DNA from 3 places in the Faecalibacterium sp. Marseille-Q3530 genome. Region 2 is predicted to be linked to each of the others. Evidence: predicted binding sites of a transcription regulator. Region 2 holds the regulator's gene; each other region holds the start of a gene.
What was found. The regulator HrcA, encoded in region 2, represses chaperone genes, less so after heat shock. The targets are predictions, from matches to a motif close to TGTTAGCACTCNNNNNNNNNGAGTGCTAACA.
Positions count from the first base shown of each region.

Region 1: htpG (molecular chaperone HtpG) is a predicted target of HrcA. The motif match lies at 5,091-5,121, and genes of this name have one in related genera.
Region 3: clpB (ATP-dependent chaperone ClpB) is a predicted target of HrcA. The motif match lies at 3,379-3,409, and genes of this name have one in related genera.

Region 1 covers NZ_JAFREH010000010.1:50,589-60,734, reverse strand. The annotation lists gene J3350_RS09450 (ABC transporter ATP-binding protein/permease) at 1-2,910, shown strand, start outside; gene J3350_RS09445 (HD domain-containing protein) at 3,061-3,588, opposite strand; gene J3350_RS09440 (hypothetical protein) at 3,622-4,056, opposite strand; gene J3350_RS09435 (alpha/beta hydrolase) at 4,181-4,966, opposite strand; gene htpG (molecular chaperone HtpG) at 5,179-7,107, shown strand; gene J3350_RS09425 (5-bromo-4-chloroindolyl phosphate hydrolysis family protein) at 7,207-8,322, shown strand; gene J3350_RS09420 (galactokinase family protein) at 8,622-9,908, shown strand; gene galT (UDP-glucose--hexose-1-phosphate uridylyltransferase) at 9,905-10,146, shown strand, end outside.
Region 2 covers NZ_JAFREH010000003.1:120,417-130,562, forward strand. The annotation lists gene J3350_RS04840 (GH25 family lysozyme) at 1-302, shown strand, start outside; gene dnaJ (molecular chaperone DnaJ) at 365-1,537, opposite strand; gene dnaK (molecular chaperone DnaK) at 1,794-3,623, opposite strand; gene J3350_RS04855 (nucleotide exchange factor GrpE) at 3,722-4,342, opposite strand; gene hrcA (heat-inducible transcriptional repressor HrcA) at 4,339-5,412, opposite strand; gene J3350_RS04865 (stage V sporulation T C-terminal domain-containing protein) at 5,598-6,140, opposite strand; gene J3350_RS04870 (diguanylate cyclase domain-containing protein) at 6,226-7,656, opposite strand; gene J3350_RS04875 (aminoacetone oxidase family FAD-binding enzyme) at 7,975-9,243, shown strand; gene J3350_RS04880 (sodium:alanine symporter family protein) at 9,303-10,146, opposite strand, start outside.
Region 3 covers NZ_JAFREH010000006.1:58,679-68,824, reverse strand. The annotation lists gene J3350_RS06900 (glycerophosphodiester phosphodiesterase) at 1-622, opposite strand, end outside; gene J3350_RS06895 (6-phospho-beta-glucosidase) at 603-2,036, opposite strand; gene J3350_RS06890 (phosphoribosylaminoimidazolesuccinocarboxamide synthase) at 2,376-3,245, shown strand; gene clpB (ATP-dependent chaperone ClpB) at 3,474-6,086, shown strand; gene J3350_RS06880 (HlyC/CorC family transporter) at 6,297-7,613, shown strand; gene J3350_RS06875 (helix-turn-helix domain-containing protein) at 7,678-8,016, opposite strand; gene J3350_RS06870 (leucine-rich repeat protein) at 8,222-9,250, shown strand; gene J3350_RS06865 (LysR family transcriptional regulator) at 9,319-10,146, opposite strand, start outside.

The sequences.
Region 1 (10,146 bases), on a different contig from region 2:
CCCCACCAGACTGTGCTGGCCAACGTGGAGCTGGCACTGACCATCTCCGGTATATCGGGTGCCGAGCGCCGCCGCCGGGCCACCGAGGCGCTGCAGAAAGTGGGTCTGGGCAACCAGCTGCACAAGCACCCCACCGAGATGTCCGGCGGCCAGATGCAGCGGGTGGCCATCGCCCGCGCCCTTGTCAACAACCCGGACATCCTGCTGGCCGACGAGCCCACCGGCGCACTGGACAGCGAGACCAGCATCCAGGTCATGGAGCTGCTGAAGGAAGTGGCCAAAGACCGCCTCGTCGTCATGGTCACCCACAACCCGGAGCTGGCCCACCAGTACGCCACCCGCATCGTCCAGCTGAAGGACGGCGTCATCCGCTCCGACACCGACCCCTTCGAGCCGGACACCGCCCAGCTTGCCCCGCCGGTGCACAAGAGCATGGGCCGCTCGTCCATGTCTCCCCTCACCTCGCTGAGCCTGAGCTTCAACAATCTGCTGACCAAAAAGGCCCGCACCCTGCTCACGGCCTTTGCCGGTTCCATCGGCATCATCGGCATTGCGCTCATCATCTCCCTGTCGGCAGGCGTCAACCAGTATATCGACGATACCGAACGCTCCACCCTGTCCGAATATCCGCTGCAAATTCTCAGCAGCGGCATGGACCTGACCTCGATGCTCACCTCCGGCTCGCCGGCGTCCGCTTCCGGCACGACCGCCGAGGAAGGGATGGTCCCGGTGCGGCAGCTCATCACCCAGATGGTGGCAGGCATCACCTCCAACGACCTGAAGTCCCTCAAGACCTATCTCGAAAGCGACGACTGCACCATTGCCGAGGATGCCACCTCCATCGAGTATTCTTACAATGTACAGCCCCAGATCTACCGGGAAGACGCCGATGGCTCCATCCGTCAGGTGAACCCGGATTCCTCCCTCGCCAGCCTGGGCATCAGCTCCACAAGCTCCACCAACAGCATGATGTCCTCCATGATGAACACCAGCGTGTTCTATCAGCTGCCCGAAAGCGATGAACTCTACAACTCCCAGTACGAAGTCAAAGCGGGCCGCTGGCCGGAGAAGTACAACGAATGCGTTGCCGTGCTGGGTGCCGACGGCACCATCACCGACTATGCGCTGTATGCCCTCGGCCTGCGGGACAGCGCCGAGCTGGACAAGATGATCCAGCAGTTCGCCCAGAACCAGAACGTCGATGTCCCCACCGACTTCAAGACCTATCGGTACAGCGATTTCATCGGCATCCAGTTCAAACTGGTCAACGCGGCCGACCGCTATCTGCGCGACGACGACCACAATGCCTGGGTGGACAAGTCCGACGACAAGGACTTCATGAAGAGCCTTGTCGCATCCAGCGAGGCCCTGACCGTGGTGGGCGTCGTGCAGCCCAAAGAGGATGCCTCTGCTTCCATGCTGTCCTCCGGCATCGCCTATCCGGCCGCCCTCACCCAGCACGTCATCGCCGCCGCAGCCGATTCTCAGATGGTCCAAGACCAGCTGGCCTCCCCTGCCATCAATGTGATGAACGGCGAACCCTTCGGCACCGAAGACGCTTCCGCCTTTGATATGAGCAGCCTGTTCCGCATCGACACCGACATGCTCAAGAGCGCCTTCCAGTTCGACACCAGCAAGCTGAATTTCGACCTCAGCGGTGCATTCGATTTGGACAACGGTTCGGTCGATCTCGGCTCGCTGCTCGACCCCGACGATTTCCAGCTGGATCTGGATCTGACCGAAACGCCTGATCTTGACATGAGCACCCTGACCGACCTCTTTGCCAACATGGACCTTTCCGTCTCCGAAGACAAGATGCAGGAGCTGGCCCAGAAGGTTCTGGTCGGCTACAAGGACTATGTCATCGGGAACGGCATCCTGAACCTGAACAAGATCAGCTTCTCCCAGTACCTCAAGAGTGATGCTTTCAAGACCCTGATGAACGACGCCATGGGCGAACTGTTCGACCAGGACGCCCTGCAGGCCCAGTTCTCGGAGGCCATGCAGACGGCGATGTCCACCCTCATGGAAAGCTACTCGTCCCAGATCTCCGAGACGCTGCAAACCCAGCTGGGCAGCGCGATGCAGACGGCCATGACCAAGCTGATGACCCAGATGAGCCAGAACATCCAGGGTCAGATGCAGCAGAGCTTCTCCCAGCTGGGCAGCCAGATGGAGAGCGCGCTGAAGATCGACGCCACAGCCTTCCAGAAGGCCATCCAGTTCAACATGAGCGAGGACGACCTGACCGACCTGATGAAGTCGGCCATGCTCTCCTCCACCGCCACCTACGACAGCAACCTGCAGACGCTGGGCTATGCCGACCTCGACGCCCCCAGCCAGATCAAGATCTATCCGCAGGACTTTGACCACAAGGCGTCCGTCGTGGCCAAGCTCGACGCCTATAACGACAACATGCGGTCCCAGGGCGCGGACGACAAGGTCATCCAGTACACCGACGTCGTCGGCACCCTGATGACCTCCGTGACCGAGATCATCAACATGATCTCCAACATGCTGGTCGCCTTCGTCTCCATCTCGCTGGTGGTCTCGTCCATCATGATCGGCGTCATCACCTATATCAGCGTGCTTGAACGCCGCAAGGAGATCGGCATCCTGCGTGCCATCGGCGCGTCCAAGCGGAACATCTCCGAGGTGTTCAACGCCGAGACCTTCATCATCGGTCTGTGCTCCGGCGTGATGGGCGTCGTGCTGAGCGAGATCCTGCTCATCCCCGGCAACATGCTCATCCAGAAGATCTCCAACGGCACCAACGTGGTCGCCCGCCTGCCGCTGAACGCAGCCCTTGTGCTGATCGTTCTGGCCACCGTGCTGACCATCCTCGGCGGCTTCATCCCCGCCAAGGGCGCTTCCCGTTCCGACCCCGTCAAGGCCCTGCGGTCGGAATAAGTCGCTGAAAAAGAAAGACCCTCTCCGTCATTGCTTCGCAATGCCACCTCTCCCGATGGGCGAGGTCTTGTGCTGTATTTTACGGCACAAGAAAAGCTCCCCCTTTCGGGGGAGCTGGTGAACGAAGTGAGACTGAGAGGGTTTTCTATTTTACCACTCGGTGTCGTCGGCCCCATCCGCACCCACAGTGGTGGCGACTTTGGCGCGGCGGAACATGCTCTCCACCACAGCGCAATACTTATCGGCCAGGCAGACGATGATGGCTTCGCGGCAGGTGGGCACATGCCGGAAGGTCAGCGGCCACATGTGGCTCTGGATGATGTCCTGCTCCTTCTTCGTGATGTGGAAGTAGTGCTCCGCATTCACGCAGGCCGAGCCGGGGTGCGAAAAGCCGTGCATCTCAAACAGGCGGCGGATGCCATGGAAGCTGCTCGTCTTGTGCCAGTCGTACAGGTAGAAATCGTGCAGAAAGCCGCCCACCGCCAGCGCGGTCTCGTCGGCACCCAGATGGAAGCGGCGGTTGAGCCAGAAGCTGACCAGCACCACATTCTTGCAGTGCTGGTAGGTGGTCACATCGCCATGCTGGATGAACTCCCGCATCTCCTGCACTTTGGGATGTTGGTCGTACTGTTCCAGAATGGCGTAAAGCTGCTCACGTTCAGTCTGAGAAAGCTGCATTGCTTGGGGTCCCTTTCCTCTTAAAAATCAACATCAGGAGCGGAGCTGGACGGGGTTGGAATTGCCGAAGTTCTCGGCGCTGCTGGGGTTCTCGCGCTTCAGGCTCATGTCCACCAGATACTGCCGGCTGCCGTCGCCCATGGCGTCCAGCTCCGCGAGCTTGGCCTTGGCGGACTCCACATCCGGATACCACTGGATGAGGAAGAAGTTCTCTGCCTCGACGCCGTAATAGATCCACTGGCCGTCTGCCCGGAGCAGGTCGTCCAGATGGTCCACCTCTTCGCCGTCCGGCAGGCCGAGGCCCTCCTCGGCATAAAGGCTCTCCGGCTCCACCTGGAGCACCTCGATCACCTGAATGGCGCTCTGAAGATATTCATCCTGCGAGATGCTCTTGTCGGAGAGCTCCCAGCCCGTCAGGAATGCCTGCATCATCAGGTTCTTGACAGAAATTTCCGGCCGCATTGCCATAAATGTTCCCTCTTCCTTCCGGGCGGTGTGCCCGGCGTTTGTTTTCGCTGACCAGTATACGCTAAAATTTGTTGCAGGTCAACTATTTTTTCATGAATTTTTTGTAGAACTGTACAAATCCAGTTTATTCCAGATGGAAGTCGAAGGTGTCGTTCAGCCATTCCACCGCCAGCTGCACCCAATGGGCGCGGTGGGCGCTGGCGGCATCCACCTCTGCGGTGGAGATGCTGGTGCCGTGGACCCCCTTCTCGAACAGATGCGCCTCACAGGGAACATGGTTCTTCCGCAGCGCTGCAAGGAGGAGCAGGGTGTTTTCCACCGGGACGGTGGCGTCCTCCATCGTGTGCCAGACGAAGACCGGCGGTGTATCCGGCGTGATCTTTCCTTCCAGCCCAAATCTCTGGTGCTCCGCCCGGTCTTCGCTGCCCGAAAGCTGCACGAAACTGCCCCGGTGGGCATACTCCCCCGCCGTGATGACCGGGTAGGCCAGCAGCACGGCATCCGGCTTCCGGCTGCGGTCTGCCGCCTCGCCGGGGCAGTCGAGCACCGCACCGGACAGCGCCAGGTGCCCGCCCGCCGAAAAGCCGCAAACGGCGATCCGGTCCGGCAGGATGCCCCAGCGTTCTGCGTTCTGCCGCAGCAGCCCGATGGCCGCGCGGAGCTGGCGCAGCGGCTGGTGATCCCGTGCCCCCTCGCCCACGCTGTAGGTCAGCACGGCGGCGTGATACCCTGCCGCTGCAAACTGCAGCGCCACCGGGTCGGCCTCGCGGGCACTGACGTGTTCGTACCCGCCGCCGGGCACCACCAGCACCAGCGGACGGCGCAGCGCGTTCGGCATGGCCGGAGCCGGGCTGCGCAGATAAAGTTCCAGCTTCCCTCCACCGGGAAGCGCACACATTTCAAACTGCATCGAAGTCATCCTTTCCGACTTTGTCGGGACTATTATAATGGGTTTGGAGCCGGAATGCAAAGAGAACCGTAAACATTTCTGAACTTTTTATGAAACCCCTTGATTTTTGATGCGAAGCGGTGTATATTAGCACTCGAAAGTTATGAGTGCTAAGCCGTCATCCCGAACTCCGGCTTTCTGGCACCGAATCTGAACAAAAGAGGTTTTGTATTATGGCGAAGAAAGAATTTCAGGCGGAAAGCAAAAAGCTGATGGACATGATGATCAACTCCATCTACACCAACAAGGAGATCTTCCTGCGTGAGCTGATCTCCAACGCTTCGGACGCCATCGACAAGCTGTATTATAAGAGCCTGACCGACACCTCCGTCGGCATGAACAAAGGCGATTTCCGCATCCTGCTCACCCGCGACAAGGACAGCCGCACCCTGACCGTCTCCGATAACGGCATCGGCATGACCAAGGAAGAGCTGGAGTCCAACCTCGGCACCATCGCCCACTCCGGCTCGCTCGACTTCAAGAAAGAGAACAAGGACGAGAACATCGACATCATCGGCCAGTTCGGCGTCGGTTTCTACTCGGCCTTCATGGTGGCCGACAAGGTCACTGTCATCTCCAAAGCTTACGGCGCAGACCAGGCTTGGCAGTGGGAATCCAGCGGTGCGGACGGCTACGAGATGAACCCGGCCGAAAAGGACACCGTGGGCACCGACATCATCCTGCACATCAAGCCCAGCACCGACACCGACAACTACGAGAACTTCCTCGATGAATATGGCATCGCGGCCATTGTCAAGAAGTACAGCGACTATGTGCGCTATCCCATCCAGATGGAGCGCGAGAAGAGCCGCCAGAAGCCCGAACCGGACCCCAAGCCCGATGACTACAAGCCGGAGTGGGAGACCTACACCGAGCTGGAGACCCTGAACAGCATGGTGCCCATCTGGAAGAAGCAGAAGAGCGAAGTCTCCGACGAAGAGTACGCCGCCTTCTACAAGGATAAGTTCAACGACTATACCGACCCCGCCCGCGTCATCGTCAGCCGCACCGAGGGCACCGCGAACTACAACGCCCTGCTCTTTGTGCCCAGCCACCGCCCCTACGACTTCTACACCAAGGACTACGAAAAGGGTCTGGCACTCTACGCTTCCGGTGTGCTCATCATGGAAAAGTGCGGCGACCTGCTGCCCGATTACTTCAGCTTCGTCAAGGGCATTGTGGACAGCCAGGACCTGAGCCTGAACATCAGCCGTGAGATGCTGCAAAAGGACAACCAGCTCAAGCTGATCCACAACGCACTGGAAAAGAAGATCAAGAACGAGCTCCACGCCATGCTGACCAACGACCGCGAGAAGTACGAAGCTTTCTGGAAGGAGTTCGGCCGCCAGATCAAGTTCGGCGCCTACTCCGATTACGGGATGCACGGCGAGCTGCTGCGCGACCTGCTGCTGTTCTGGTCTGCCAAGGAGCAGAAGATGGTCACTTTGCAGGAGTATGTGGACAAGATGCCCGCTGAGCAGAAGTTCATCTACTTTGCAGCCGGTGACTCCACCGACCGTCTGGCCAAGCTCCCCGCCGCTGAGCTGGTGCTGGACAAGGGCTACGACGTGCTGCTGCTGACCGAGGATGTGGATGAGTTCTGCCTGCAGATCCTGCGCACCTATCCCCGCAAGGATGCCGAGGGCAAGGACGGCACCGTTGAGTTCAAGAACGTCAACAGCGGCGACCTGGGCCTTGAGACCGAGGACGAGAAGAAGGCCGCCGAGGATGCCACCGCCGAGAACAAGCCCCTGTTCGATGCCATGAAGGATGCACTGGACGGCAAGGTCAAGGAGGTCAAGGTCTCCACCCGCCTGAAGGATCACCCGGTCTGCCTCTCCGCAGACGGCCCGCTCTCCATCGAGATGGAGAAGGTCCTCTCCAAGCAGCCCGGCAGCGAGGGCGTCAAGAGCGACAAGGTGCTGGAGCTGAACATCCATCACCCCGTCTTCGCCGTGCTCAAGGCCGCACAGGAGGCCGGCGACACCGAAAAGCTCAAGAAATACAGCGACCTGCTCTATGCACAGGCACAGCTCATCGAGGGCCTGCCTGTGGATGATCCCGCCGCGTATGCCGAAGCTGTTTGCAGCCTGATGAAATAAGGCGTTTACTCCCAGATAAATTATCCCTTAACAAAAGAGCCGCGTTCCGCTATAATAAGGTGGAACACGGTTCTTTTCATTTTAGGAGGAATTTGCCCCATGGAGCCAAAACGCAGCAACCATTTCCTTGCCCATCTCCCCACCATCCTTCTGCTGGTGTTGTTCGCCATGTCGCCGTGGCTGGGCATCCTGTTCTTCATCCTGCGCGCCATCGACCGGGATGCCGAGAAAAAGGAGCAGACCAACGCCGACCCCGCCCGCGACAGCCACGCAGAGGACGCCCGCACCGCACAGAGCGCCGCCTCCGGCCAGCGCAGTGAGATGGTCTCCGACCAAGATGTCCCCACTGCGGAGCAGAAGAGCGCCAAGCAGTGGCACAAGACTCTCACCACCCTGTGCACCATCTTCGGTGCCATCTTCCTGCTGGTGGGCATCGGCGACCTGGCCGATGTCATGGAGGAGCTCTGCTGGGACCATGAGATCGACTGGGGTGAGCTGCTGACGGCGCTGGCCCAGACCATCGGCGGCGGCGCAGCCCTCTTCACCGGCCTGCGGATGGACCGCGCCCGCAAGCTGGAACGCAAGCTCGACAAGATCGTCGGCGACCGGGACAATATCGCGCTGGGCGAGTTGTTCGCGGCGGTCGGCATCGACGCAGTCCGTGGCCGCGCTGCGGTGGAACACGCCATCGACCACGGCTATTTCGGGGCCGATGCCTACATCGACTACCGCACCGACACCCTTGTCGTGCGCGGAGCCGCACCCCAGCCGCCCAAGGCCCCGCAGCCGGAGCCGGAAGCGGAAGACCTGTACGCCTCCCTTCAACAGCAGCTGCGCCGCGCCAACGATGCCATCCCCGACCCGGTGATGACGGCCAAGATCTCCCGGCTGGAAGAGCTCAGCGCCCGCATCTTTGCTCTGGCCAAGAAAGACCCGGATAAAAAGGCCCAGCTGCAAAAGTTCATGGATTACTACCTGCCCACGGCCCTCAAACTGCTGAACACCTACGCCCAGCTCTCGGCGCAGGATGTGCAGGGCGAGAACATCACCGACGCCAGGCAGAGCATCGAGCGCTCGATGGACCTGCTCATCACGGCCTTCGAAAACCAGCTGGATAAGCTGTTCCAGTCCGACGCGCTGGACGTCTCCGCCGATGTGGCCGCACTGGAAGGGATGCTGAATCTCGACGGCCTCACCGGCCCGGACTTTCACTGACCCGCCGGCAAAATCCAATCCTCCATATCGGAACTCTGGCCCTGATCGACCCGCAGCCGACCGTTCTTTGTGGGTTGTGGCCAATGCTTTTCCGGTTTGGAGGATTTTTTCAGCTCTGTTGCAGGAATTTCTGCACAAATTTTGTGCCGGATTTTCTGGCAACTTTGCATTCAGATGCAACAATAACGCATGGTCTTTTGGGCACAGATTCTTTATTATAGGAGTATCGAAAGAATCCCACGGCCCGCCGCATGGGCTGTGACGAAGTTTGCACGATTTGTTCAGAGGAGGAACTCGCCATGATGAAATCCGTTTCTGTCTGGAAGCAGGAGCTGGCAGGCGGCGCCCACACCGAGCGTCTGGCCTCGCTGTACTGCTGCGCCCCCGAACAGACCCCCGCACAGGCAGCCCGCTACGCTGCTGTGCTGGACGGGCTGGAAAAAACGTTTGGTGCCCACACCGAGGCCGGGCTGTACAGTGCCCCCGGCCGCACCGAGATCGGCGGCAACCACACCGACCACCAGCACGGCCGTGTGCTGGCTGGCAGCGTCAACATTGACATGATCGCAGCCGCCGCCCCCAACCGCCTGAACCAGCTGCGCGTCCAGAGCGAGGGCTACGACCTGTGCGTCATCGACCTGGCCGACCTGACGGCCCGCAAGGAAGAGGAAAACACCAGCGCCGCCATCCTGCGCGGCGAGTGCAAGGCCTTCCAGGAGCGCGGGGCCAGCCTCTCCGGTCTGGACGTCTACATCTCCTCCAACGTGCCCAAGGGCAGCGGCGTCTCGTCCTCTGCCGCCTTCGAGGTGCTGATCGGCGTCATCCTGAACGACTGCTTCATGACCGAAAAGGTCTCCCCCATCGCCATTGCCCAGATCGGCCAGTGGGCAGAGAACGTCTACTTCGGCAAGCCCTGCGGCCTGATGGACCAGATGGCTTCCAGCGTCGGCAACATCATCACCATCGACTTTGCCGACCCGGCCCACCCCGTGGTCGAGCCTGTACAGGTCGATTTCTCCAAGGCCGGCCTCGCGCTCTGCATCCTGGATTCCGGTGCAGACCACGCCGACCTGACCGACGAGTATGCCGCCATCCCGGCCGACTGCCGCGCCGTGGCAGCGGTCTGCGGCGGCGAAGTTTTGCGCGATGTGCCGTTCGAGACCTTCCTTTCCAAACTGCCGGAGTGCCGCAGACAATGCGGCGACCGTGCCGTTCTGCGCGCTTTCCACGTCTACGCCGACAACGACCGGGTCGCAAAGCAGGTGGACGCCCTCCGCGCGGACGACTTCGAGACCTTCCTTGCGCTGGTCACTGAGTCCGGTCTGAGCAGCTGGGAGTACCTGCAGAACGTCATCCCCGCCGGGTATAAGGAGCATCAGGAGGTGGCCGTGACCATCGCTGCCGCCAAGCACTTCCTGCACGGCGAGGGCGCAGTCCGCGTCCACGGCGGCGGCTTCGCAGGCACTGTGCAGGCTTTTGTACCGCTGACCCGGCTCGATTCCTTCAAGGCTGAGATGGAGGCCATCCTCGGCAAGGGCCGCTGCCACATCCTCTCCATCCGCCCGGAAGGAGGCGCTGTCCTGTGATCTCCACTGCCATTCAGCAGCTCGTCAACTATGGTCTGGACACCGGCCTCATCCTGCCGGACGATGCAATTTACATCCGCAACCAGCTGCTCATGACCATGCAGCTGGACAGTTTCACCGAGCCGGAGGGCGAAGTCTGCTACAAAGACCTCGAATCCATCCTGAAAACGCTGGTGGACGATGCTGTATCGCGCGGTGTGTGCGCGGACAACTCCACCGCCCGCGACCTCTTTGACAC
Region 2 (10,146 bases):
CCGAGGCTTCCGGTTCCGGCTCCGGCCGTGCCGATGGTCTGGGGGTGGAGGACCGCACCAAGTGCGCGGTCGCCTTCTGCGAAGAGGTTAAGGCTCTGGGCTATCAGCCCGGCGTCTACGCCTCCACCACCTGGTTCCGCAAGCGCCTGGACATGAGCCGGCTGACCCAGTACAACATCTGGAATGCCCACTACAACGTCGCCAGCAGCCCCATCGCCTGCAACATGTGGCAGGGCAGCTGCACCGCCCGCATCCCCGGCTACGGCGGCCAGATCGACGTGAACATCAGCTACATGGGCTGAGTTCGGAAGACACAAAAGACCCTCCCGGAACATTTCCGGGAGGGTCTTTCTGTTTCTGGTGATCAGTTGAACAGGTCTTTCAGCTTTTTGAAGAAGCCCTTGCGCTTTTCGTAGTTTTCTTCTTTCAGGGTGCCCTCGAATTTCTTCAGGGCGTCGCGCTGGGCCTTGTTCAGCTTCTTGGGGATCTCGACCTCGCACTTGACGTACATGTCACCCCGGCCACGGCCGTTCAGATACTGGATGCCCTTCCCGCGCAGGCGGAAGGTAGTCCCGCTCTGGGTGCCTTCGGGGACGGTGTACTCCACCTTGCCGTCAATGGACGGCACGGTGATCTCGTCGCCGAGGACGGCCTGGCTGTAGGTGATGGGCACCGTGACCCAGACGTCGTAGCCATCGCGCTGGAACACCTCGCTGGGCCGCACCGTGACCATCACGATGACGTCGCCTGCGGGGCCGCCGTTGGCACCGGCATCGCCCATGCCGCGCAGTGCAAAGCTCTGATCGTCGTCGATGCCCATGGGGATGGATACCTCCAGCGTCTTCCGGGTGGCCGTCTTGCCGGAACCGTGGCAGACCTTGCAGGGGTTCTTGACCAGCTTGCCCTTGCCGCCGCAGCGGGAGCAGGGCTGCTGGGTCTGCATCACGCCAAAGGGTGTGCGCTGCTGGCGGATGACATAGCCGCGGCCGCCGCAGTCGGGGCAGGTCTCCGGGCTGGAGCCTGCCGCACAGCCGGAGCCATGGCACTCCGTGCACTCCTGCTGGCGGGTGATGGTGATGTTCTTCTTGCAGCCGTGGACGGCCTCGTCAAACGACAGGGTGATCCGGACACGGATGTCCTGGCCCTTGCGGGGGGCGTTGGGGTTGGCCTGGCGGGACGATGCACCGCCAAAGCCGCCGAACCCGCCGCCGAAGATATCGCCAAAGATGTCGCCCAGATCGACGCCATCGCCGCCGAACCCGCCAAAGCCGCCTGCACCGCCGCCGTTCTGGGCTGCGTAGCTGGGGTCAACGCCTGCAAAACCATACTGGTCGTACATCTGGCGTTTCTTCGGGTCCGAAAGCACCTCGTTGGCTTCGTTGACTTCCTTGAATTTTTCCTCGGCGTCCTTATCGCCGGGGTTGTAGTCCGGGTGGTACTTCATTGCCAGCTTGCGGTAGGCCTTTTTGATCTCCGCATCCGTGGCCGATTTGGATACCCCCAGCACTTCGTAGTAATCACGCTTTTCCTGTGCCATATCCACTCACCTCTCGTATCGTAGCAACCTCCCCCTGACAGCAGCGCGCTCCCGTTTCCCACAGCGGGAAACATCCAGCAATCTGCGCAATGCTGGCCGACCTGCCAAGGGCTCCCCGGCTGGGGAGCTGGCGAGTGTCAGCGAGACTGAGAGGTTTAACCCACAAAGGCCGCTCCGGCAAAACCGGAGCGGCTTTTGCTTATATCTCAGCGCACATCCGCCGGTTTGGCCGGACATGTGCTGCCTGTATCAAAACTTAGACTTCCTTGAAGTCTGCATCGACGACGCCGTCGTCATTGGGCTTCTGCTGGTTGGCTGCACCGGCATCGGGGCCCGGCTGTGCGCCTGCGGCCTGCTGTGCGGCAGCAGCTGCCTGATACATCTTCTCAAAGACGTGGCTCAGCGCGTCCTGCTTTGCCTTGATGTCGTCGATGGAGCCGGACTGCACAGCGGTCTTCAGGTCGGCCAGCTTTGCCTCGGCCTCGCTCTTGACGTCTGCGGGCATCTTGTCGCCGTTCTCCTTCAGCATCTTCTCGGTCTGGAAGACCATCTGGTCGGCACCGTTGCGGATATCGACCTCTTCGCGCTTCTTCTTATCGTCTGCTGCGAACTGCTCTGCTTCCTTGACGGCCTTGTCGATGTCGTCCTTGGACATGTTGGTGGAAGCCGTGATGGTAATGTTCTGCTCCTTGCCGGTGCCCAGGTCCTTTGCGCTGACCTTCACGATGCCGTTTGCATCGATATCGAAGGTGACTTCGATCTGAGGCACACCACGGGGAGCCGGAGCAATGCCATCCAGGTGGAAGACACCCAGGCTCTTGTTGTCGCGTGCGAACTCACGCTCGCCCTGCAGAACGTTGATCTCGACCGAGGGCTGGTTATCAGCAGCGGTGGAGAAGACCTGGCTCTTGTGGGTGGGGATGGTGGTGTTGCGCTCGATGATCTTGGTGCAGACGCCGCCCAGGGTCTCAATGCCCAGGCTCAGCGGGGTGACATCCAGCAGCAGCAGACCCTTGACGTCGCCCTGCAGGACGCCGCCCTGAATGGCTGCACCGACTGCCACGCACTCGTCGGGGTTGATGCCCTTGAAGGGCTCGCAGTTCAGTTCCTTCTTCACGGCGTCGTAGACGGCGGGGATACGGGTCGAACCACCGACCATCAGGACCTTCTTCAGGTCAGAAGCGCGCAGGCCTGCATCCTGCAGAGCCTTGCGGACAGGGGTCATGGTGCGGTCGACCAGATCTGCGGTCAGCTCGTTGAACTTTGCGCGGGTCAGGGTCATATCCAGATGCTTGGGGCCGGTCGCATCGGCGGTGATGGAGGGCAGGGTGATCTGGGGGCTCATTGCGCTGGACAGCTCGATCTTTGCCTTCTCAGCAGCTTCCTTCAGGCGCTGAGCAGCCATCTTGTCCTTGCGCAGGTCGATGCCGTTCTCGGTCTGGAAGGCGTCTGCCATCCAGTCGATGATGCGCTGGTCGAAGTCATCGCCGCCCAGGTGGGTATCGCCGTTGGTGGCCAGAACTTCGGTGACGCCGTCGCCCATCTCGATGATGGAGACATCGAAGGTGCCGCCGCCCAGGTCGTAGACCATGATCTTCTGGTCGTCTTCCTTATCGATGCCGTAGGCCAGAGAAGCAGCGGTCGGCTCGTTGATGATACGCTTGACATTCAGGCCGGCAATGGTGCCTGCGTCCTTGGTGGCCTGACGCTGGCTGTCGTTGAAGTATGCGGGGACGGTGATGACTGCCTCGGTGACAGGCTCACCCAGATAAGCCTCGGCGTCTGCCTTCAGCTTCTGCAGGATCATAGCGCTGACCTGCTGGGGGGTGTACTCCTTGCCGTTCAGGGTGACCTTGTGGTCGGTGCCCATCTGGCGCTTGATGGAAGAAACGGTGTTCTCCGGGTTGGTGATGGCCTGACGCTTTGCGACCTGGCCGACCAGACGGTCGCCGGTCTTGGTGAAGCCGACAACGGACGGGGTGGTGCGGGCACCCTCAGAGTTTGCGATGACGACGGGTTCGCCGCCCTCCATAACAGCCACACAGCTGTTGGTGGTGCCAAGGTCGATACCAATGATCTTACTCATAATGAAAGCTCCTCTCAAATCAGAACGTATTTGTTTATATGATGCTCAAAGTGGATAAGCGGATGTTTATTTGAAAACCCTTGCGGGTCTTTGCGAAGTTACTCGGCCACCACAACGGTCGCATGGCGGACGATCTTGTCGCCCAGCTTGTAGCCCTTCTGGTAGACGGTGACCACCGTGCCGCTCTCCTGGCCCTCTTCGGCGGGGACCTGCTGCACGGCGTTCATGAAATTGGGGTCGAACGGCTTGCCCAGGGATTCGATCTCCTCCACATGGAGGATATCCAGTGCCTTGGCCGCTTTGTCCAGCGTCATGGTCACACCCTTTTTGTAATTCTCGTCGGTGGTGGGGGCGTTGGCCGCCATCTCCAGCGTATCAAGGATGGGGATGATCTGGTTGACCGCAAAGGAGATGCCATCGTTGAACTTCTGGTCAGCTTCGCGGGCGGTGCGCTTGCGGTAGTTGTCGTACTCGGCAGCCATCCGCAGCAACTTTTCTTTGGTCTGGGCCGCTTCCTGCTCGGCTGCTTCCAGCTTTGCCTTTGCAGCTTCCAGGTCGCGGTTTTTCTTGAACCAGCCGTCCTTCTTCGCATCCTTGGGTTCCGCTGTCTCGGATGCGGGTGCAGCCTGTTCAGCGGCTGCTTCGGGTGCGGCCTGCTCAGCGGTCTTTGGCTCTGCGGCGGGTTCCGCCTGCGGGGTCTTCTTGGTTTCTTCGCTCATTCCAGGTCCTCCTTATAGATCACAGTCCGCCGGGGTGCGGCTGCCTGCGGGGTATCTTTTCGTTTGCCGCTCATGCCTTCGCCGAGCTGGTCGGCAAAGGTGTGGAGCAGAGGCATCAGCTTTGGGAAGGGCATCCGGGTCGGCCCGATGAGTGCCACCGAGCCCCACAGCCCACCGCCGACCAGATAACGGTCGCTGACGATACACAGGCCGGGGATCTGCGGCTCAATGTCCTCGCCCAGCAGGATGCTCTCGCTCTGCTCTGTGGGCGGGGCGATGAGCCGGGCGGCCGCTTCCTCATCGCTCAGCAGGCTGAGGATGGAACCGACCTTGCCTTCCAGCTGGGGCCAGTCGAGCAGGTACTGCTCGCCGCCCAGATAGACATGCGGTTTGGTGGAATCCTGCAGGATGGCCGCTGCCGCCGACACCACCGGCACCAGCTCCGGGCTGATCTGGCCGCACAGCTCTGCAAGGAGCCGGGGCGAAAGATCCATGGGAGCCACGAATGTCAGGTTCCGGTTGAGCAGGGCGGCCAGCGCCGCAGCATCCTCACGCGAGAGGCCGGTGCGCACCCGCGCCACGCGGGTCCGGACGTAGCCGGCCGTGGTCACCGCCAGCACTGCCGCCGCGCTGCGGCCCACCTGCACCACCTCATAATGGGCGATGCAGAGGTCCTCGGCACAGGGGGTGCTGATGGCTGCGGTGCAGCCGCTGATCTGGGCCAGCGCCCGTGCGGCACCCTGGGCGAGCTTTTCAGGCTCGTGGTCCAGGCTGGCGAACACGGCGTCCACCCGTGCGCGGGTCACGCGGTCCAGCGGCTGGTCATCCGTCAGCAGATTGTCCAGATAATAACGGTAGCCCTTGGCACTGGGCACACGGCCCGCGCTGGTGTGGGGCTGCTCCAGCAGACCCAGCTTGGTCAGCGCCGCCATCTCGTTGCGCAGCGTCGCACTGGAAACTGCCATGTCAAAGTAGTTCGCCAGCACACTGCTGCCCACAGGCTCCCCTTCGAGACCATACAGCGCCACGATCGCCTGCAAGACTCGCTGCTTGCGTGCATCCATCGTCATAGCGCCTGCCTCCTTCGTTTGCTTTTTGTTCTTTAGCACTCTGTCTTCCTGAGTGCTAAGACCATTATATCCAATTTTTCCGCGCTGTCAATAGGTTCGCAGAAAAGTTTTGAAAGATTCACAAATTGGTCATAAGAAAATGGCCCACGCCGAGGCGCAGGCCGTTTGTTTCTATTATAAGGTATTCACTCTTCCATCTGCTTTGCCAGAAACGCCGCCGCCACAGCTGCGGCCTTCTCCTGCGCGGCATCCGGCTGTGCCGCCCGGTCCTCGGTCAGAAAGCCCACGGCACCGGTCACATCCCCCGCCGCGATGATGGGGCAGACGCAGAGCAGAGCGCGCTGCGCCCCTTCGCAGGGCAGGAGGGCCTTTTCCGGGTCGCCGCTGCTGGCGTAGAGCTTCCGGCTGTCCATCAGCTTTTCCAGCGGCTGGCTGACGCTGCGGTCCACAAGGTCCCGCCGCCCGGCACCGGACGCCGCCAGGATGCGGTCCCGGTCACAGACGAAGGCCGTCAGTGCGAAGCTCTTGCTCAGCGCATCCACATACTGCGTCGTCACGCTGCTCAGCTCCCCCACCGGCGAATACTTCTTGAAGATGACCTCGCCGTCGCCGGTCGTGAAGATCTCCAGCGGGTCTCCCCGGCGGATGCGCTGGGTGCGGCGGATCTCCTTGGGGATGACGACCCTCCCCAGCTCATCAATGCGGCGGACGATCCCGGTTGCTTTCATAACACATTCTCCCTTTCTCGGTTCCACGTTTCCTTGGTTCCCAGATTTCGTTTCCTGTGGTTATTTTGTGGTAGAGAAAGGAGAATTATTCAAGCGCGAAGCTCTGCCTGCGGGAGCTTCCCTGTTTTTGCTTGTCCTCATACATCCGGTGGTCTGCCAGGATGCGGATGTCGCGGACGACGGCCCGGTCGGCCGGGTAGCAGGCCGAACCGCAGCTGGTGCCAATGCAGATGGTCCGGCCGTCCAGCACATAGGGCTGCCGGATGACCGATTTGATGGTCTCGATCCGCTGGGCGCACCCGTCTGCATCGACTTCGCCGTTCACGATCAGGGCAAACTCATCGCCGCCGATGCGGAACGCAAAGTCGCTGCTCCGCACACAGCTCCGCAGCCGGTCGGCCACGGCCCGGAGCAGCTGGTCGCCCACATCGTGGCCGTAGGTGTCGTTGACCGGCTTGAACCGGTCCAGATCCAGATAGAACAGAGCAAAGGGCTGGCGCGCCTCTTCCTTCTGCTTCAGGGTGCTGTTGAAGCACCGCTCGTTGAACAGGCCGGTCAGGCCGTCGGTGTTGGCCAGCCCCTCCAGTTTCCGGCGTTCCAGCGCTTCGCTGCGGAGGGCGTTTTCTTTTTCTTCCATTTCCAGTGCCGCATCCAGCTTGACCGACCGCACCATCGCCACGGCCACGCTGCCCATCAAAAAAAGCAGCAGCAGGATGGTGACCTTCTGGATCTTCCGCATCCCGGCATCGACGACATCGCGCTCCACGATGCCCACGATGGTCAGGTCCTGAAAGCCCACCGGCTGATAGACCAGATAATAGCCCTTGCCGCCGTACCGATACCCAGTGCTGCCGCTGCCGCCGCTGCGCACGTTCTCCCGCATGGCGGCAAAGCCGTCGGCATCGACCTTGGCATTTTTCTCCAGATAATCGAACAGGTTCGTCATCCGGGATTCGATCTCACTCTTCGGCTCCTCGGACAGCATCACGCTGCCGTCCGGGTAGATGATGTAGCAGTCGCTCTGACCGTTGTAGGCATGGCCGCCGATCATCTCTTCCAGCGTTGCATTGTTGTAGCTGACGGCAATGCAGGTATAGGTCACACCAGAGACCTCGACCGGCCGGATGGGCACGGTGAACACGACCCGGCGCTCACCCGTGCCTATGACATAGCTGCTCACGCTGGACCGGCCGGTCGCATACGTCGCCGCAAACGCGCCCCACAGTTCCTGCGCCTCTCCGCTCTCTCCGGTGGCTTTCAGATACTGGCTGGACTCGTTGAACAGGTACAGCTCACTGTACCGCCAGGTCGTTTTTTCGCGGTTGAAGTGGCGCAGACTGGCCCGGATGGCCGTTTCGTCTGCCTCCTCCTGCAAGCTGTTGCCCCACTCGCTCAGCACGTTCCAGTTGCGCTGCGCGAACATGGTAAACGTCTTGTTCACCTGCTCGTAGGTCTCCAGCAGGTTTTGGGTGCTCTCCCGATAGAACTGGCGCTGCACATATACCAGATAGCCCACAATGTTGAAAAGGCACACCACCACCAGGAGCGTAAGCGCAGCGGCTCGCCGTCTGCTTCTCTCTATCCTATAATCCCATGACATATTCATCGTACCCCCGATTTTTTTCGAGAGAAGTTAAAATTTCTTAGCCGCATCTTTGCTGCATCGCTTCAAATCTACCAGATTCTTCCTCTTCTGTCAATGCTCTTCCATAGTTTTTCCCGTTTGAACTCTGGCCGTTTTTTCCGGTTTATGCTATACTGGGTCTGTTCTTCAGGCCCTGCGCCGCGCGGGAGGGTTCCGGCGGCTTTTTCTCTTTTCAGAAAGGATCGTTTCATGCAACAGATCGTGATCTTAGGCGGCGGTGCAGCCGGGATGGCGGCGGCGCTGGCCGCAGCACAGGCGGCCCCCGCCGGGGCAGTGCGCGTCACCGTGCTGGACCGCAACCCCCGCTGCGGCAAAAAGCTGCTGGCCACCGGCAACGGCCGGTGCAACCTCAGCAACACCGGCATCGCGCCGGCGTGCTATTTCACCGCAGACCCAAAGGCGCTGGCCCCGCTGCTGAACGCCGTGAACACCGCCGCGCCGCTGGAATGGTTCCGGGCGCTGGGGCTTTACACCCGCACCGACGAAGCCGGGCGGGTCTACCCGTATTCCAATCAGGCGGCGGACGTCCTCGCCCTGCTGGAGGGCCACATGGCCCGGCTGGGGGTGGAGGTGCGCACCGGCTGCACCGTCAACACCCTGAGCCAGAACCGGAACGGCTACGCTGTCCTCTTCGACAGTGCCGAGCGCAGCAACGAAACGCTCCATGCCGATGCCGTCATCTGCGCCATGGGCGGCAATGCAGGCCCGCAGTTCGGCACCGATGGCTTTGGCACCCGCTTTGCCGCCCAGTGCGGCGGAAAGCTGGAATCGCTCTACCCCTGCCTGACCGCCTTGCAGACGGCCCGGCCCAACAAAGCGCTGGCCGGCATCCGGGTCAAGGCCCGCGCCGCGCTGCTCGACCTGGACCGCCACACCCTGCTGGCCGAAGAGACGGGTGAGGTGCAGTTCACCGACTACGGCCTGTCCGGCATCTGCATCATGCAACTGTCCGGCCTGCTGGCCCCCCGGCGCGGCCCGAAGCGCCCCGCTGTGGAGCTGGACCTCTTCCCCGCGCTGGACGAGGCCGCGCTGACGGCTCTGTTCTCCGGGCGGGTGCCCCTGCTGCCGGGCCGGACGCCCGCTGATTTCTGGACGGGGCTGCTCAACCCCAAACTGGGCCGCGCCCTCTGGGCAGCGGCCCGCCTGCCGGACACACCGCTGGACACCCTGCCCGATGCCGCCTGGCAGGTGCTGGCCAACACGGCCAAGCACTGGCTCTTCGAAGACCTGACCCCCTGCGGCTGGAAACAGGCCCAGACCACCGGCGGCGGCCTGAGCCTGACCGAGCTGGAGCCCAGCTTCCAGTTCAAGGGCTGTCCGGGGCTGTACTTCGTGGGCGAAACGCTGGACTGCGCCGGGACGTGCGGCGGCTTCAACCTGCACTGGGCCTTCGGCAGCGGCATCACTGCCGGGCGGGACGCCGTGCGCACCCTGCGCCGCCCGCACAAAAAGAGATGACAAGACCCGGCCCTCTCCTGCACATCTGCCGGAGAGGGCCGGGTCTTTTTGCGTTCTTTTTATTCGTTTGCGGCTTTGTCCAGCGTGGCTTCCTCCGCTTCTTCCTCCTTCTGGTACTCCGCAAAGGCCGACCACATGGGTTCGACCCGCTTGCCGTGGAACTTGCGGTCCACATAGTTCCGGGTGATGGCCGCGACCGTTCCCGACAGGCTCAGCACACCGATCAGGTTCGGCAGCATCATCAGGCCGTTGAAGGTATCGGACAGGTCCCACGCGAGGTCGAGCTTCATCGTCGCACCCACCAGCACCATGGCCACGAAGACCACCTGATAGCCCATGCTGGCCTTGGTGCCGAACAGATATTCAAAGGCTTTGGTGCCGTAGTGGCTCCAGCCCAGCACCGTGGAATAGGCGAACAGCAGAATGGATACCGCGATGAACTTGGGGCCAAAACTGCCGAACACGGTGGAGAAGGCTTCGCCCACCAGCGCAGAGCCCTGCACCTCGGTGAGCATCCGGCCGGTGTTCAGGTCCACGAAGCCGGACGTCAGGATGACCAGCGCCGTCAGGGTGCAGACCACGATGGTATCGGCAAAGACCTCAAAAATGCCCCACATGCCCTGCTGCACCGGCTCCTTGACGTTGGAGGACGCGTGCACCATGACCGACGAGCCGAGGCCCGCCTCGTTGGAGAATGCGCCGCGCTTGAAGCCCCAGGTGATGGCGCGGGACACACCGTAGCCCAGCACACCGCCGCCCGCCGCCTGCATGGCGAAAGCGCCTTTGAAGATGGCCGCGAATGCAGCCGGGATCGCCGTGACATGGGTCAGCACGACCGTCAGCGCACCCAGGATGTAGAACAGCGCCATCAGCGGAACGACCTTTTCCGTCACGGCCGCCACA
Region 3 (10,146 bases), on a different contig from region 2:
CCTGTTTTTTCAGGGCGGGGCAGTTCTCCTCGTCCAGCGGCTCGTCCATGCTGTTGACAAGGCCCAGGTCCTGCCAGATCACCGGCGGCGGGAGCATCATGCTGAGCAGGTCGCCCAGGGTCAGGACGCCGATGCGCAGTTCCGGCATCAGCGCCTTGGCCTGCTGAAGCAGGTCATGGCGGAACGAGACGAGGAGCAGCCGGTCTGCGATGCCGGAAGCGCGGATGCAGTCCACGACATGGGGCACGAAGTCCGGGTCGGGGAGGATGGGGGCCTTCAGTTCCAGCTGGACGGTGCAGCCCTCCATTTCTTTGCAGCAGGCCAGCGCTTCGTCCAGAGTGGCCAGTCTTTCGGTGGTGAGGCTGACGCCGTTCCATTTGGTCAGGTCGATGGAGCGCAGTTCACCGACGGTCAGGTCGTAGATCTTGGCGGAGAGCTCGGTGCCGATGTCGATGAGGTAGTCGTGGTGGATGATGAGGCCATGGTCGCGGGTCTGCTGGACGTCCATCTCAACGCCGTCGGCACCGAGGTCGATGGCGTTGCGGAAGGCGGACAGGGTGTTTTCGGGGGCAAGATAGGTTGACCCGCGGTGTGCAATGATCTCAGGCAAGGTCTTCACCATCGGTCGCAATGACCTTTTTATACCAGTAGAAGCTGTCCTTCCGGCTGCGGGTCAGGGTGCCGTTTCCGGCGTTGTCCTTGTCTACATAAATGAAGCCGTAGCGCTTCTTCATCTCACCGGTGGAGGCGGAGACAAGGTCGATGGGGCCCCAGGTGGTGTAGCCCAGCAGGGGCAGGCCGTCCTCGTTGATGGCCTTTTCCATCTGCTCGATGTGGGCGCGCAGATAGTCGATGCGGTAGCTGTCGTGGATGGAACCGTCCGGCTCCACCGTGTCCACCGCGCCCAGACCGTTCTCCACGATGAACAGCGGCTTCTGGTAGCGGTCGTAGAGGGCGTTCATGGTGATGCGCAGGCCCACCGGGTCGATGGGCCAGCCCCACGCACTGGCCTTGAGGTAGGGGTTTCGGGTCGCCGCGCCGAGGGCGTTGCCGTCAGCCTGCTCCAACAGCTCCGGGTCCACCGTGATGCAGCGGCTGGAATAGTAGCTGAAGGAGATGAAGTCCACGGTGCCCTCGCGCAGGGTCTGGTCATCGTCCGGCTCGGTGCGCAGCTGGATGCCGGCCCGCTCCATCCGCTTTTTGGCCCAGACCGGGTAGGCACCGCGGGACTGGACGTCGATGAAGAAGTAATTGTCGCGGTCGGCTTCGGCAGCGGCCTGCACATCCGCCGGGGCGCAGGTGCGGGGGTAGAACTCGCCTGCGGCCAGCATACAGCCCACCATGCAGCCGGGCATGATCTCGTGCGCCAGCTGGACGGCCTTGGCGCTGGCCACCAGCTCGTGATGAGCGGCCTGATACTTGGCCTGTTCGACGTTCTCGCCGGGCTCAAACAGCAGGCCTGCCCCCATGAAGGGCATGTGCAGCAGCATGTTGATCTCGTTGAAGGTCAGCCAGTATTTTACCTTATCTTTATAGCGGCGGAAGATGATGTCGCAGTAGTGGACGTAGGCATCCACCATCCGGCGGTCTTTCCAGCCGCCATACTTCTGAATGAGCGCGATGGGCGCATCGAAGTGGCAGATGGTGACCAGCGGTTCGATGCCGTACTTGCGGCACTCATCGAACAGCGCATCGTAGAAGGCCAGCCCCTCTTCGTTGGGCTCTGCATCGTCGCCGTGGGGCAGGATGCGGGTCCACGCGATGGACAGGCGGTAGCACCGGAAGCCCATCTCAGCGAAGAGGGCGATGTCCTCCTTGAAGTGGTGGTACATGTCGATGGCTTCGTGCGAGGGATAGTAGTGCTGGTCATCGCATTCCAGCATCTTCAGCTTGCCGAACATCACCGGGAAGCGGTCCTCGCCAAAGGGAACGACATCCACATTGGCCAGCCCGCGCCCGCCTTCGTTGTAGGCACCCTCGCACTGGTTGGCGGCGGTGGCACCGCCCCATAAAAAGTCTTTCGGAAATCTGCCCATGAAAAAATACCTCCTGATTAAAAATTCTGCTGCCTTCATTTTATCATGTTCCGGGAGGGCATTCAAGGACGAAAGTATGACTATTTCCGTCATTTTGACGAAAATCGAGCGTGATTTTTTGCAGTTTTCACGAGAAAATCTGAAAAACCGGGAGATTTTCCTTCCATTCTGTTTCTTCCCAACGGACAGAAAATATGATAGACTGGATACGTAAGAAAAAGCCGTTCGGCCTGTCCGCACAGGGGAATGGCTCCCTTGTGCGCGCTCTGCCGCATGGCCGGAGCGGCCGCACAAAGGAAACAGTAGAACATCGAAATAAGGAAAATGGAGTGTTTTGCGATGAAGGAGTTCCAGCCTATCAAAGAAGGAAAAGTCCGCGAGATCTATGACAACGGCGACAGCCTGATCATGGTCGCAACGGATCGCATTTCCGCATTCGACGTGATCCTGAAAAATAAAGTGACCAACAAGGGCAAGGTGCTGACCCAGATGAGCAAGTTCTGGTTCGACTACACCCGCGATGTGCTGCCCAACCACATGCTGAGCGTGGACACGAAGGATATGCCGGAGTTCTTCCAGCAGCCCCAGTTCGAGGGCAAGTGCATGAAGTGCCGCAAGCTGACCATGCTGCCCATCGAGTGCATCGTGCGCGGCTACATCACCGGCAGCGGCTGGGCCAGCTACCAGAAGACCGGCAAGGTCTGCGGCATCCAGCTGCCGGAGGGCCTGCAGGAGTCTGAGAAGCTGCCGGAGCCCATCTACACCCCCTCCACCAAGGCGGAGATCGGCGACCACGACGAGAACATCTCCTACGAGCAGAGCATCACTGTGCTGGAAAAGCAGTTCCCCGGCCACGGTGAAGAGTACGCTACCAAGCTGCGGGACTATACCATCGCGCTGTACAAGAAGTGCGCAGAATACGCCCTGAGCCGCGGCATCATCATCGCCGACACCAAGTTTGAGTTCGGTCTGGACGAGAACGGCAATGTCGTTCTGGGCGACGAGATGCTGACCCCCGATTCCTCCCGCTTCTGGCCGCTGGAAGGCTATGAGGCAGGCCACGGCCAGCCCTCTTTTGACAAGCAGTTCGTCCGCAACTGGCTCAAGGCCAACCCGGACAGCAACTACGACCTGCCCCAGGACGTCATCGACAAGACCATCGAGAAGTACCTCGAAGCCTATGAGATGCTGACGGGCAAAAAGCTCTGATCGCTGACATTCGATCGAATATGGAAACGGTGCCCTGCTTTTTCGGCAGGGCACTTTTTATTTGCAAACTTTTTGTGAATTTCCGTGGAGCAGGGGCCTGCGCTCTTGACATCACAGGGGGTTTGGAATATAATTTTAGCAGTCGAACAGCTAGAGTGCTAAAAACAAAATAGCATATCAAATGAACGACTGCTAAATCAACATCCGGTACGAATGGAGGTCGATTCTATGAATACCAATCAATATACCCAGAAGACACTGGAAGCGCTGCAGGCTGCTCAGCAGCTGGCCGTGGAGTACCAGCACAATGCACTGGAGCCGGAACACCTGCTGCACGCACTGGCATCGCAGGAGCAGGGGCTTATCCCGCAGCTGCTCCAGAAGCTGAACGTAGACCCCGGCAGCTTTGCCGCCGCAGTGGCCGAAAAGCTCTCGGCGCTGCCCCGTGTGTCCGGCTCCGGCCGTGACCCTGACAAGGTCTATATCTCGCAGGCCACCGATAAGGTCCTGAGCGCCGCTGCCCGCGAGGCCAAGGCGATGAAGGACGAATACGTCAGTGTCGAGCATGTGTTCCTCGGTCTGCTGGACGAGCAGACCCAGAACACCGCAGACCTGTTCCGCGCGTTCAACATCCGGAAGGATGCCTTCTTACAGCAGCTGACGGCTGTGCGCGGCAACCAGCGCGTGACCAATGACAACCCGGAGGACACCTACAATGCCCTGCAAAAATACGGTCAGGATCTGGTAGACCTGGCCCGCAAGCAGAAGCTGGACCCCGTTATCGGGCGGGATCAGGAGATCCGCAACGTCATCCGCATCCTGTCCCGTAAGACGAAGAACAACCCCTGCCTGATCGGTGAGCCGGGCGTCGGCAAGACGGCCATCGCTGAGGGTCTGGCCGAACGGATCGTGCGCGGCGATGTGCCCGAAAACCTGAAAGACCGCACCGTGTTCAGCCTGGACATGGGCGCGCTGGTGGCCGGTGCAAAGTACCGCGGCGAGTTCGAGGAGCGCCTGAAGAGCGTTCTGAACGAGGTGAAGAAGAGCGAGGGCAAGATCATCCTCTTCATTGATGAGCTGCACACCATCGTCGGTGCAGGCAAGACCGACGGTGCCATGGATGCGGGCAACCTGCTCAAACCCATGCTGGCCCGCGGTGAGCTGCACTGCATCGGTGCGACGACGCTGGACGAGTACCGCCAGTATATCGAGAAGGACCCCGCGCTGGAACGCCGGTTCCAGCCGGTGCAAGTGGACGAACCGACCGTTGAGGACACTATCTCCATCCTGCGCGGCCTGAAGGAACGGTACGAAGTCTTCCACGGCGTCAAGATCAGCGACAACGCCCTGATCGCCGCCGCCACCCTGTCCGACCGCTATATCACCGATCGGTTCCTGCCGGATAAGGCCATCGACCTGGTGGATGAAGCCTGCGCCATGATCAAGACCGAGATGGACAGTATGCCCAGCGAGATGGATGATCTGGCCCACCGCATCACCCAGCTGCAGATCGAGCAGGTCAGCCTGAAAAAGGAGACCGATGCGCTCAGCCAGAGCCGTCTGCGCGACCTGGAAAAAGAACTGGCCGAATTGCAGGATAAATTCCGCAGCATGAAGGCAAAGTGGGAGAACGAGAAGAACGCCATCGGCAAGGTGCAGACCCTGCGCGAGCAGATCGAGCAGACCAATGCCGCCATCGAGAAGGCGCAGCGCGAGTATGACCTGAACAAGGCAGCAGAGCTGAAGTATGGCAGACTGCCCGAATTGCAGAAACAGCTGGAAGCCGAAGAGAAGCTGGCCAACGAGAAGAAGGAGGACAGTCTCCTGCGCGACCGCGTGACCGACGAGGAGATCGCCCGCATCGTGGCCCGCTGGACTGGCATCCCGGTCGAGAAGCTGGTGGAAGGCGAGCGCGAGAAGCTGCTGCATCTGGACGATGTGCTCCATAAGCGGGTCATCGGCCAGGATGAGGCTGTCACCAAGGTCAGCGAAGCCATCCTGCGCAGCCGCGCCGGCATCGCCAACCCGAACCGCCCCATCGGCAGCTTCCTCTTCCTCGGCCCCACCGGCGTCGGCAAGACCGAGCTGGCCAAGGCGCTGGCACAGGCATTGTTCGACGATGAGCGGAACATGGTCCGTATCGACATGACGGAGTATATGGAGAAATTCAGCGTCAGCCGCCTGATCGGCGCGCCTCCGGGATACGTCGGTTACGAAGAGGGCGGTCAGCTGACCGAGGCCGTCCGCCGCAAGCCCTACAGCGTCGTGCTGTTCGATGAGGTGGAAAAGGCCCATCCGGACGTCTTCAACATCCTGCTTCAGGTGCTGGACGATGGCCGCATCACCGACAGCCAGGGCCGCACCGTGGACTTCAAGAACACCGTCATCATCCTGACGTCCAACCTGGGCAGCGACATCATCCTGAACGATCTGGAGCGTGCCCGCGCCAGCGGTTCCAACGAGCTGAGCCCGGAGGCCCGCCAGCAGATCGACGCGCTGCTCAAGTCGAAGTTCCGTCCGGAGTTCCTGAACCGTCTGGACGAGATCGTCTACTACAAGAGCCTGACCAAAGATGAGATGCGCAGCATCGTGGACCTGCAGCTCAATGATCTGCGCCGCCGCATGGACGAGGGCAAGCATCTGAAACTGGATGTGACCACCGCCGCCAAGGACTTCATCATCGACTCTGCCTACGACAGCGTCTATGGTGCACGGCCCATCAAGCGGTTCATCCAGAGCCGGGTCGAGACCCTCATCGCCAAGGCCATCATCCGGGGCGACTACGCCGAGGGTGCCACTTTGACGGTGGATTACGACGGCAGCGCCCTGATCCTGCGATAAATCACGTTGATTTTACCAGTTCTGTACCTTCGTGTGAGCAGTAACACTTGCGCGGGGGTGCAGAATATGATATGATAAACGTTGAACAAAGTGCTTTTCATCGTCGAGAGCAACGGTGAAAAGCATTTTTTAATATTCAGAACTTCTCAGGCATTGCGAAGCAATGCCTGAGAGGTTCACGACAACATAGGAGTGTGATTTTCCTTTATTATGGACGATGGCAGTATGACGCTTTGGGTAGCGCTGGTAGTATTGGTGGCGTTCTCCGCCTTTTTCTCCGCATCCGAGACCGCATTTTCTTCCCTGAATCAGATCCGCCTGAAAAGCCGGGCCGACGATGGCGACCGCACGGCCGCCCGTGTGCTGGCAATGGCCGAAAAATACGATAAGCTCCTGTCCACCATTCTGGTGGGCAACAACATCGTAAACATTGCCGCAGCCTCGATCGGCACCATCATTTTCACCCAGATGCTGGGTGCAGAGCGGGGCGCTACGGTCTCCACCATCGTGTTGACCATCGTGGTGCTGATCTTCGGCGAGGTGAGCCCCAAGAGCCTGGCCAAGGAGATGCCGGAAACGGTAGCCACCGCAGTTGCGCCGGTGCTCAGCCTGCTGATGGTGGTGTTTACCCCGCTGACATGGCTGTTCAGCCAGTGGAAACGGCTGCTGAACCATTTTGTTCACAGCAGCGAGAGCGACACCATCACCGAGGGTGAGCTGATGACCATGGTCAGCGAGGCTGAGAACGACGGTGAGCTGACCGACCGCGAGAGTGAGCTGATCCGCAGCGCCATCGAGTTCGATGACGTGGAGGTGGAAGAGATCCTGACCCCCCGTGTGGATGTGGTGGCGGTGGCGGATGATATCCCGCTGGAGGAACTGGCGCAGACCTTTGCGGAGTCCGGTTACTCCCGCCTGCCGGTCTATCATGGCACCATCGACAACATCATCGGTGTCGTCCATGAAAAGGACTTCTACATTGCCCGCCTGAAAAAGGAGACCAAGATCGACGATCTGGTGGCCCCTACTCTGTATACCACCGGTTCCACGCAGATCTCGCAGCTGCTGCGCATCCTGCGGGAGCAGCATCACCACATGGCGGTCGTCGTGGATGAATACGGCGGCACCGAGGGTATCATCACGCTGGAAGATATCCTCGAAGAGCTGGTGGGTGAGATCTGGGATGAGCACGACGAGGAGACGGAGGACTTCCGCAAGCAGTCGGACGGCAGCTGGCTGGTGGCCGGTTCCGCCAGCGTGGATGACCTGTTCGAGACGCTGGAGCTGCCCGAAGATGAGGACATCGACTCCAACACCGTGAACGGCCTCGTGCAGGAAAAGACCTGCCATCTGCCCAAGGTGGGCGACCACTTCACCCTCGGCGAGTACGACGGCGTCGTGACCCGCACGGCCCGCCGCCGCGTCACCGAGGTCCGCCTCACGCCCGCAGAGCCTGTGGACGCCGAGGAAAAGGACGACGAAAAGGAAAAACGATTTCCCCGGCTTTCCGCGCGGGAGAACCGCTGACGCATCCGCAGAAAAGACCCCCGGCCTTGCATGAAATTGCAGGGCCGGGGGTAGTTTTGCGTGTTTAGGTATCGAGATATTTGAGAATGGCTTCCTTCGAGCTAGATAAAATTTGCCGTAAAGCAAGCAGTTGTGCATGAGAACAACCTTTTAACTCTAACGTGATTTCTTCCAATAGTGCATCCTGACCTAATGTATCTTTGTCAAAAATTAGGTCATCGGTTCGTAATCCGAGTGCACAGGCAAGGTCTACGAGTACGGGCAGACTGAGTTTAGTGTTTGCGGTTTCAATGTGACTCATATGAACGGCGGAAATACCGACCATCTCCGCTAATTCTTCTTGGGATAGATTGAGCTGAAGGCGTTGGGCACGAATCCGTTTACCGATAGCGTTGTAATCCATGAAGACTCTCCTGTCTATACAGTTTGTGCTATCTTAAATTGTAAGGACGTGACCTGAATAATTGCATAAACTAAATAGTCATAAATGACCATGAAATTTATGAATTGCATTGTGCAGAAAGCGTTTTGGTGCTATAATGAGTCTGGGGTAAAAAGGTAGTGTAATAACACTATTGATAAAATAAATTTATAGGAGGAAACATTCAATGAGACGAAAAATTTCTCGACGCGATTTCATGAAGGGCACAGCGGTTGTGGTTGCCTCTGGGATTCTTGCTGGCTGCAGCAATGGCGAAATGCCAGCGCCGTCGTCGAGCACTTCAAGCGAGACAACGAGCGGCACATCCAGCTCAGAAGAGACCTCTTCCTCTGGTACAGAAGAACCATCTTCTTCCAGTGAGGCGGAGAAGAAGACTAGCCCATGGACGTATCTGATTTATGAGACAAGCAAAAAGACGGCGATTCTGACAGGGTACAATTCTTCCAATCCGGATGCACCGAATGGTGTTTTCACTTTGCCAGGTGAGGTGGACGGGTATAAAATCGTAAAGATTGGAAATAGCGCGTTCAAAGGCGATTTGAATATCACGGCACTTGAAATTTCTGATTCTGTGCAGGAAATTGGATCGAGCGCTTTTGAGGGCTGTGAAAATATTACAACCCTTAAGCTTTCCAATTCGCTGAAGTCAATTGGAAGCAGTGCATTCCAGGGCTGCAAGAAATTGGCTGGAACTCTGGTAATTCCGGCTTCGGTGAAAACAGCTAGCGATTATGCTTTTTACGCATGCCGGAGTCTGAAGAAAATCGTGATGCTGGAAAATGAGAGCGAAAGTGGTGTCAGTGATATTGGCTATGCGGCATTCTCCAACTGCGAAAAGGTGGAGAATGTCAAACTTGCGTCGGGTTTGACCCATATCGGTGTACATGGATTTAAGAATTGCCCAATCTTAAACAATCTTGTCATTCCGGAAAATCGAGATGGCAAGGAAATTACACTAGAACATTGCTCCTTTGACTACTGCACGGGGCTGGTTCGTGTTTATATTCCCCGTAGCGTAAAGAAGTTTGACTGCCCATTTGCCTATCCGTGCTGTGATAAGGAAGTCTATTATCAGGGGACGGAAGAGGAATGGAATAGCTTGGGCATCAAGAGCAAAATGGACATCATTGGTGACAGTTCTAAGAATGTTGTGGTTCACTACAACGCAAAGCCGAGTGATGTTTCGGTCGAATAATATTTGAACGAGCCTCTTTATAAAACTACCCCCAGTCTTGCATAAACTTGCGAGACCGGGGGTCTTTGTTATCGGTTCCTTTTCTGAGCCAGCTCAATGAAGGCCTTCATCTGCGGGGTCAGCCATTTGTCGCGGTGGTAGAAGAGCTGCCGCCGCATGGTCACGGTGCAGTCCGGCACGAGCAGGCGGGCCAGTGTCCCGGCGGCGAGGGCGTCCCGGACGATGTACTCCGGCAGGAACGAAAGCCCCATGCCGCGCTCGACCATCTGGCAGAGCAGGGCGGCGCTGCCCAGTTCGAGATAGGGTTTGACGGCCAGCTGGTGGGCGGCAAAGGTCTGGTCCAGCGCGTCGCGGTAGCTCATGCCCCGCTCGGTCAGCAAAAATTCCTGGTGGGCCAGCTCTTCCAGAGACACGCGCTTCTGCGCGGCCAGCGGGTGCCCGGCGGGGGCCACGAAGCAGATGGCTTCCGGCACATCCAGCGCCAGCACAAGGTTGGGCTGGACCAGCGGCTCATCCAGTGTATAGGCCAGATCGACTTGATTCGTGCCCAGCCATTGCAGCATCTCGTCCGAAGTGGCTGTGCAGAGCACAAGCTCCACCTGCGGGCAGAGCGCGTGATAGCGCTGCAGCAGACCGGGCAGGAATGCGCTGCACAGCGAGTCCGCCAGTGCGACCCGCAGGGTGCCGCGGACCTGCTGCGCAGGCTGGAGCGCGGCTCTGGCCTGCTGCGCAGTGGTCAGCAGGGTGCGGGCGTAGGACAGAAAGGTCTGGCCCGCATCGGTCAGCCGGACGGTCTTGCCCACCCGGTCGAACAGCGGGGTCTCCAACTCCGCTTCCAGCTGCGCGATCTGCGACGATACCGCCGACTGCGAATAGCCCAGCTCCCGCGCTGCGCG